Linked DNA regions of Syntrophobacter fumaroxidans MPOB. The protein of the gene in region 1 interacts with the protein of each later gene in a pairwise test. Links are inferred from orthologs where the notes say so. Each region holds a gene or a part of one and is shown on either strand. Other genes may lie near its edges.

What was found. Proteins that work in one complex are often made in the same cells at the same time.
Region 2: the proteins of SFUM_RS03480 (region 1) and ribD interact in binary tests that used the Escherichia coli proteins (3 or more experiments, as listed by UniProt). The link is inferred for Syntrophobacter fumaroxidans MPOB from one-to-one orthologs.

Annotation. Positions count from the first base shown.
Region 1 is NC_008554.1:818,543-822,241, reverse strand. The notes cover bases 448-3,290. They hold SFUM_RS03480 (acetyl-CoA carboxylase biotin carboxylase subunit), read right to left. Parts: upstream 2,665-3,290; coding sequence 1,231-2,664; downstream 448-1,230. Other genes in these bases: SFUM_RS03475 (hypothetical protein), read right to left, coding at 2,876-3,139; SFUM_RS03485 (hydroxymethylglutaryl-CoA lyase-like TIM-barrel protein), read right to left, coding at 448-1,101. Also shown: more of SFUM_RS03485, read right to left, coding at 1-447; SFUM_RS03465 (serine hydrolase domain-containing protein), read right to left, coding at 3,620-3,699. UniProt on the Escherichia coli protein: This protein is a component of the acetyl coenzyme A carboxylase complex; first, biotin carboxylase catalyzes the carboxylation of the carrier protein and then the transcarboxylase transfers the carboxyl group to form malonyl-CoA.
Region 2 is NC_008554.1:1,712,710-1,716,368, reverse strand. What follows is about bases 330-3,132. They hold ribD (bifunctional diaminohydroxyphosphoribosylaminopyrimidine deaminase/5-amino-6-(5-phosphoribosylamino)uracil reductase RibD), read right to left. Parts: upstream 2,394-3,132; coding sequence 1,266-2,393; downstream 330-1,265. Other genes in these bases: glyA (serine hydroxymethyltransferase), read right to left, coding at 2,633-3,132; SFUM_RS07170 (riboflavin synthase), read right to left, coding at 583-1,245; SFUM_RS07175 (bifunctional 3,4-dihydroxy-2-butanone-4-phosphate synthase/GTP cyclohydrolase II), read right to left, coding at 330-337. In the rest of the region: more of SFUM_RS07175, read right to left, coding at 1-329; more of glyA, read right to left, coding at 3,133-3,659. UniProt on the Escherichia coli protein: Converts 2,5-diamino-6-(ribosylamino)-4(3h)-pyrimidinone 5'-phosphate into 5-amino-6-(ribosylamino)-2,4(1h,3h)-pyrimidinedione 5'-phosphate.

The sequences.
Region 1 (3,699 bases):
CTGGCTGCCGGGTGTCACCATCCATATGTTGCCCAACTCGCGATTGACTTCGCTGAGCTCGCTGAAGATCTCCTGAGTGCGGTCCATGAGGCCCGCCTTTTCCGCCTGCTCGAACGCGATACTCGCCGCCCCGCCGGGCAGCTTGTGCTGCTTCACCGTCGGATCGAACCCGTGATAATGGCCTTCGTACTTGTCGTAAAGACGGCGTTCGCGCCGCAAAATATCGGATGTTTCCAGGAGCGGCTGAATGTTCAAACCCGGCGCCGAACAGCCATAGTCGTGCAAGGTCTGAATGAAGCTCAATGCCGGAGCCTGACTGTAAATCCCCCCGAATCCGTGGTCGGAGACCTCGACGATTTTCACCCCTTCCTGAACCGCCGCGACCATTCGGGCAAGATCGTTGCCGTCGGTATTGTGGCCATGGTAGGCCAGAAGCAGGTTCGGGAATTCCCTGCGGATCGCTTTGACCAGTTCGCCGATTCGCAACGCGGATCCCAGCGAGGAGTGATTCTTGATGCACAAAATGATGTCCTCACCCATCGCGGAAAGGATTTCGGCGACCTTCCCCGCATAGAACGCATCGGTGTGTTCCGGCCCGGTGCTGAAGCAGATGCAGGGCATGAGAAGCTTGCCCGCCTTTTTCACCTCTTCGGCCGCCACCATCAGGTTCGGAATATGATTGAGGAAGTCGTAGAGGCGCCAGACGTCGATATACTCGGAGAACAGCCTCACGGTCATGCGCACGACATTGTCCGGATAAGGCCGGTAGCCGAACAGGTTTCTCCCCCTGCACACCGCCTGCAGGAGCGTGTTGGGCATGGCCTTTCGGACCAGTCGAAGCTTCTCGACGGGATTGATCTGCTTGCGCATCAGGTCCACGTGCACCGTGGCCCCCCCGGTGATCTCGAAAGCGAAGTAGCCCGTCTCATCACGATACGGCGCCACCCGGAGCGTCGTGGCCGGCATGATGCGCGCCTTGAAATCCGACTGGGAAACGTCCCTTTCGTTATTCGTCATGAAATATCCGGGCGTCTTCCGGAGGCATTCCAGGATTTCCCGGCTCGACATTCCGGGAATGATGGGTCGTCCGTTCTCAGCCATTGAATCGTTCTCCTTCAGGGTTCGGCCGATATCCGCGGGTGGCCGCCGTTCTTCACGTCCTCAGCCGGACCGCCGCCTCGATGCGGCCCGAATCCGTGCACCGTGGGGCGGCCGGGAACGGTCTCAGCCCTAGGCATAAGGATTATACCCGCGGGCATTGATCTCAGCAACGAGGCTTGCCAGCTTCTCCAACTCGGGAACCTCGTCCTGGTAGTCCAGAAGATGAGGGTGCGTCTCGATATAGGACGTGTCGAACCGCTGCTCGATGAAATCCGGGTCTTTCACAATCTGCTTGTAGTAGGGGATCGTGGTCTTCACGCCGGCGATGGCAAAACTTTTCAGGGTCCGGTCCAGGCGGTCCACCGCCTCCCGCCACGTGAATCCGTAGACGGTGAGCTTGACCAGCATCGAATCGTAGTACCGGGGAATCTCGTAGCCCTGGTAAACCGCACCGTCCAGGCGTGTCCCGTGGCCTCCCGGCGACTGGTAGATCTGAATCACGCCGGGGCTTGCCATGAAGTTGTTCTTCGGGTCTTCCGCATTGATCCGAAGCTCGATGGCGACCCCGCGAAAAGTGACGTCCTTCTGAGTGATGGAAATCGGCTCGCCGGCGGCAATCCGGATCTGCTTGCGCACGATGTCGATCCCGGTGATCATTTCGGTGATGGTGTGCTCGACCTGGATGCGCGTATTCACTTCGAGGAAGTAGTAATTGTCGGCCTCATCCAGCAGAAACTCCACCGTGCCCGCGTTCACGTAATTGCACGCCTTGGCCGCCTTGACGGCGGTCCGGCAGACGTTTTCCGACAAGTCGGCGGGAAGCGAGGCGGGGGCGATTTCGATCATCTTCTGGTGCCGTCTTTGAATCGAGCAGTTCCTCGTGCCGAGGTGAATCACGTCTCCAAACCGGTCGGCGACGATCTGGACTTCCACGTGCCTTGGATTGCCCAATCCCTTCTCCAGGTAGATGTCATCGTTGCCGAACGCCATCCGGGCTTCGGAACGCGCCATCTTCAGGCCCTTGATCAGCTCGCCCACGTTCGTCGCGACCCGAATGCCGCGTCCTCCACCGCCTGCCACCGCTTTCACCATAATGGGGAAGCCGTATTCCTCCGCGAAATCCACGGCGTCCTGCTCCCCCAGCTCACCCTCCTCCAGGATATCGGTCCCCGGGATGACCGGGATCCCGGCATTCTTCATGATCCTGCGCGCAACCACCTTGTTGCCCATATCGATGATGACCTGGGGGGGAGGCCCGACAAAGACCAGGCCCGCGTCGGTGCATTTTTTCGAGAACATCGGGTTTTCCGCCAGAAAGCCGTATCCCGGATGGATCGCTTCCGCACCCGTGCTCAGAGCGGCCTGGACGATCCGGTCGATGTTCAGGTAGTCCTTGCGCGGTCCCGATCCGAGACAGACGGCTTCGTCGGCGCGCATGATGTGCATCGCCGTCTTGTCCGTCTCCTCGTAGACGGCAACGGTCTTGATTCCGAGTTCCTGGGCGGAACGTATGATACGAATGGCAATTTCGCCCCGGTTGGCCACCAGAAGTTTCTTGAACATACGTGTAAGCTCGCTTGTGTGCAGCAGGACACTCTTCCTCCTGCTCCACGAAACAGGAAAGGCACAAAACACGACCCCTTGAAAACGGACGACTCTATCGTGGACAGTCTAAATAACACAGGTCGGGCGACAACATCAATGCCGAGGTATCGTCAGCAAACTCGAATGCGAGGTCAATCGCCGATGAAGTCTGAGCAACGGGGAAGCGCGTTCAGATCTGTATGCCGGAAGATTTTCTGTAGAGGCGACGCCTGCGGTTTCGTTCGTTGAGATACTCGCGATCCAGCAGATTGCAGTGGTATGGCTTGATCACAGCATTAACTTCCCACTTCGGGCGATTCTCGTCTTCCGAAAGGTCCTTGATGCTGTTCCAGTAGGCATGGTTATAGAATTCGCAGTCAAGACCGTTGTTAAAGAATTCACAATGCTGTTGGCTCACATACTTTTCATATTTCTTGCAGTATTTGATCTTCATTTCGCCCCCCCCCTTTTGAGAGTGATAATAGACAATTGGAAAGAAAATTCTGCGTCCGCGGTGAATTCAAGTTGAACCTAAGCAGAGCGACGAAGTTTGGCAAGATGTTTGCGAAAAATAGCTCGAACTGAGAATGTGAAAACGTGCACAATCAATCCCGGCCTGCACCGCTGTTTTCCTTCTACCACGGCTTTCGGCGCGTGTCCAAGATTTTTCTTTACTTCGCCCCGGGAAACCTTTATATAATTTTTCGCTTCGCAGGCCAGTAGCTCTAACGGTTAGAGCATCGGACTCCAAATCCGAGGGCTGGGGGTTCGAATCCCTCCTGGCCTGCCAAGCAAATACGAAGGGGTTGCGGCCGAGATGCCGTGACCCGTTTTTGTTTGAGCGCACGGTCGGGTTTTGAACCGCCGCGTGCACCGTCAGTCCCAGGTTTCCAGCAGAAATATGCTTGGAGATTCAGCCTTTCCCCCTGAACTCTCAAGGTTGCAGCGTCAGCGTGACGGTCGTTCCCGGCGCGCCGTACAGGAGCAGGTAGGAACCATCGTCGACCGAACCGA
Region 2 (3,659 bases), 890 kb from region 1 along the record:
CGATGGCCGTGAGAATGGTGTGGCAGCGGTCCGCGGCGCTGATTCCCGTCGTAACGCCCTTCCTGGCTTCGATGGATACGGTGAAGGCCGTCTGAAACTGCGACAGGTTGTGGCTGACCATCATCGGCAGGCGCAACCGGTCGACCATTTCAGGAACAAGGGAAAGGCAGATCAGGCCGCGTCCGTACTTGGCCATGAAATTGATCGCTTCAGGGGTCACCATTTCGGCAGCCATGCACAGATCCCCCTCGTTTTCGCGATCCTCGTCGTCCACCAGGATGACCATCTTGCCCTGACGAATGTCCTCCAAGGCTTCAGGGATGGTTGAACAAGGCATCTAGAGAGCTCCTTTTCGAGAAGAAATGCAGATGCTCAGCGCGATGTGGATGCATCCGGACAGTCTTTATAACATTCGCTTTTGTCATTCTCAAGTTCCTGAAAGCAGGATGCTTTCACAACCCTGAGAACGGCATGTTCGCGTTCTTTCGAGCGGACCGGCTCCATACCCAGCCCGGAGCCGCCCCTGTAGGGGCCGAATGGCGCCCGCCCGCGGGAGACAAGCCGGATGGAACCGCATTCGCATCACAAGAAACCGTGCCGGCGGAGAAAATCTTCGTCGATGCGGCTTGAGTCGGCAGGCGTGCCGAGCTTCTCGGACCAACCGCCGAGCATCCGTTCGACGTATTTCCCGATGAGGTCGGTCTCGATGTTCACTTCATCACCCTTTTGCATGTCGTCGATGGTGGTCTCGGCCGCCGTGTGAGGGACGATGTTCACGTCGAACCGCCCCCGGGAGCAACCGTTCACGGTGAGGCTTATGCCGTTCACGGCAATGGAGCCCTTGGCGATGACGTAGCGGGACAACGCTTCGGGGAGCTCGAAGAAAAGCCGCCAGGACCGTCCTTCGCGGACCCGATCCCGAAGAATGCCGATGCCGTCCACATGGCCGCTCACGATATGTCCGCCGAGCCGGTCTCCCATGCGGAGGGCGCGCTCGAGGTTCAATCGCCTGCCCGGCTGTTTGGACCCCAGCGTGGTGCGGCTCAGCGTCTCGGCGGAGACGTCGGCCGTGAAAGTTTCTCCCTGAAAAGCGACCACCGTCAGGCATGCCCCGTCGACGGCGATGCTCTCCCCCAGCGAAAGCCCGCCCATGGAATACCGCGGCTTGATGACCATCCCGGCATCAACCCCGTGACGGTCCAGACGCAGCAGGATTCCCGTTCCTTCGATGAGTCCCGTGAACATGTGCTCTCTTCCCGGTCCATTCAGTAAAGGTGTTCGGTCAGTCTTCCGGATAGCATGACATCCTCTCCGAAACGCCTGACACGCACGTCGAATACGGGCACGGCGTCCGCCATGCGTTCGCGGCCCCTGCCGCGGACCATGGGAGTTCCCGCCGGATCGCCCAGAACCTTGGGGGCGTAGAAAAAATGGAAATCATCCGCCAGGCCGTTGTCCAGAAAAGCGCCGAGCACCGTGGCGCCTCCCTCCACCAGCAGGCTGCAGAGTCCCTTCGACCCGAGCGCCCTGAGCAGTTCGGGGAGATGAATCCCTCCCTTGCCGGAAGACAGGCGCATCACCTCGGCGCCCGCATCCACGAGAGCCTTTTCCCTCGTGGGCGGAGCATCCCGTCCGCAGACCACCATGAGGGGGAATTCCGCGGCGGTGCGCACCAGGGCGCTTTCCAGAGGCAAACGCAAGCGGGAGTCGAGGACGATGCGCACGGGCTGCCGGCAGGCGGGTCTTCGCTTGATTCTTGCGGAAAGCAGGGGATCGTCCGCGAGGGCCGTCCCGATGCCGATCAGGACCCCGTCGGAAATGCAGCGCAGGTGGTGTGCGAACTTTCTGGACCGCTCGTTGCTGATCCATTTGGAATCGCCCGAGGAGGAGGCGATCGCTCCGTCGAGGGTGACCGCGGCCTTGAGGGTCACGTAGGGAAGGCCGGTGGTGACATGCTTGATGAAGGGCTGATTGAGCGCGCGGCATTCCTTTTCGAGAATGCCCGCGTGGACCCGCAGACCGTGAGACCTGAGAAAGGAAGCTCCGCCTCCCCGGACTCCCGGGTTGGGATCCTCCATGCCGATCACGACCGTGGCGACGCCGGAATCGAGAACCGCCCGCGTGCACGGCGGCGTCCTGCCTTGATGATTGCACGGCTCGAGCGTCACGTACAAGGTTGCGCCTCTTGCTTTGTCGCCCGCCTGCCGCAGTGCGTTCACTTCGGCATGGGGTCCTCCGACGAATTCATGGAAACCTTCCGCGACCGTGGTTTCTCCACGCACCACGACCGCCCCGACCATGGGGTTGGGACTCGTGCGGCCGGCGCCTTTTGCCGCCAGGCGCAACGCCCGTTTCATGAAGAAGCGGTCCTCGGAGGAATCGTTTCGGCTCATGTTGAAATGCTCGCCTCAATCCGGGAGCGCGCGGAACAACCCGCCTCCGAGCGTCGCTCCGAAGAAAGCCGGGATGCGGATGGCCACGAAAACGCCGGATTCGCCCCGGCCCGTATGAATCAACCGTCGCACCAAAACGAGTCGCGAGCTCCCATCCAGCATCCGGCGCATGGGGATCGGTAGTTGCGCCGCGCCCGGCCCTCAGCGTGACTCAACCCGCCTCCATGGTCGCGCGGGCGTCACGAAAACAGGGGAAACGCCGAACAGAACTCGGCAACTTCGGCCCGGAGGCGCGCCAGAGCCGGTTCGTCTCCCGCCGATTTCAGACCCCGGTGCATGAATCCGGCCACCGCTTTCATGTGATGGGGCAAAATTCCCCTCGTAGCCAGAGCCGGAGTCCCGATGCGGATACCGCTGGTGACCTGGGGTTTCTGCTGATCGAACGGGATGGAATTTTTGTTCACGGTTATTCCGGCCTTGTCCAACGTTTCTTCGGCGACCCTGCCGGTGACGCCCTGAGGCGTGAGGTCGACGAGCATCAAGTGATTGTCGGTGCCCCCGGAAACCAGCCGGTACCCCAGCGCCTTCAGCTCTTGCGCCAAGGCCGCGGCGTCGGCCACCACCCGCTGCTGGTATTCCTTGAAGGAGGGCTGGAGTGCTTCGCGGAAGGCAACGGCCTTGGCCGCAATAACGTGCATCAGCGGGCCGCCTTGGATACCGGGAAAGATCTGGCTGTCGAGAAGCCTGGTGTAATTCGAATGGGAAAGGATCAGTCCTCCCCGGGGTCCCCTGAGCGTCTTGTGCGTGGTGGAAGTCACGAAGTCGGCGTGCGGCACCGGGCTGGGATGAAGACCGGAGCAGACGAGGCCTGCGATGTGGGCCATGTCGACCATGAGGTACGCGGCGATTTCCTTGGCGATTTGCCCGAAGCGGGCAAAATCGATGATGCGCGGATAAGCGCTGGCTCCCGCAATGATCAGCTTGGGGCGGTGCTCGCGCGCCAGTCGCGCGACCTGGTCGAAGTCGATCTGTTCGGTGTCTTTCCGGACGCCGTACGACACGACGTTATAGAGTTTGCCCGAGAAGCTTACAGGGCTTCCGTGCGTGAGATGACCTCCCTGACGAAGGTCCATGCCGAGAACGGTATCGCCGGGCTGGAGGACGGCGAAGAATATGGCCATATTGGCCTGGGAACCGGAATGAGGCTGCACGTTCGCATATTCCGCGTCGAAGAGTTTCTTGGCTCTTTCCTGCGCCAGTCTTTCG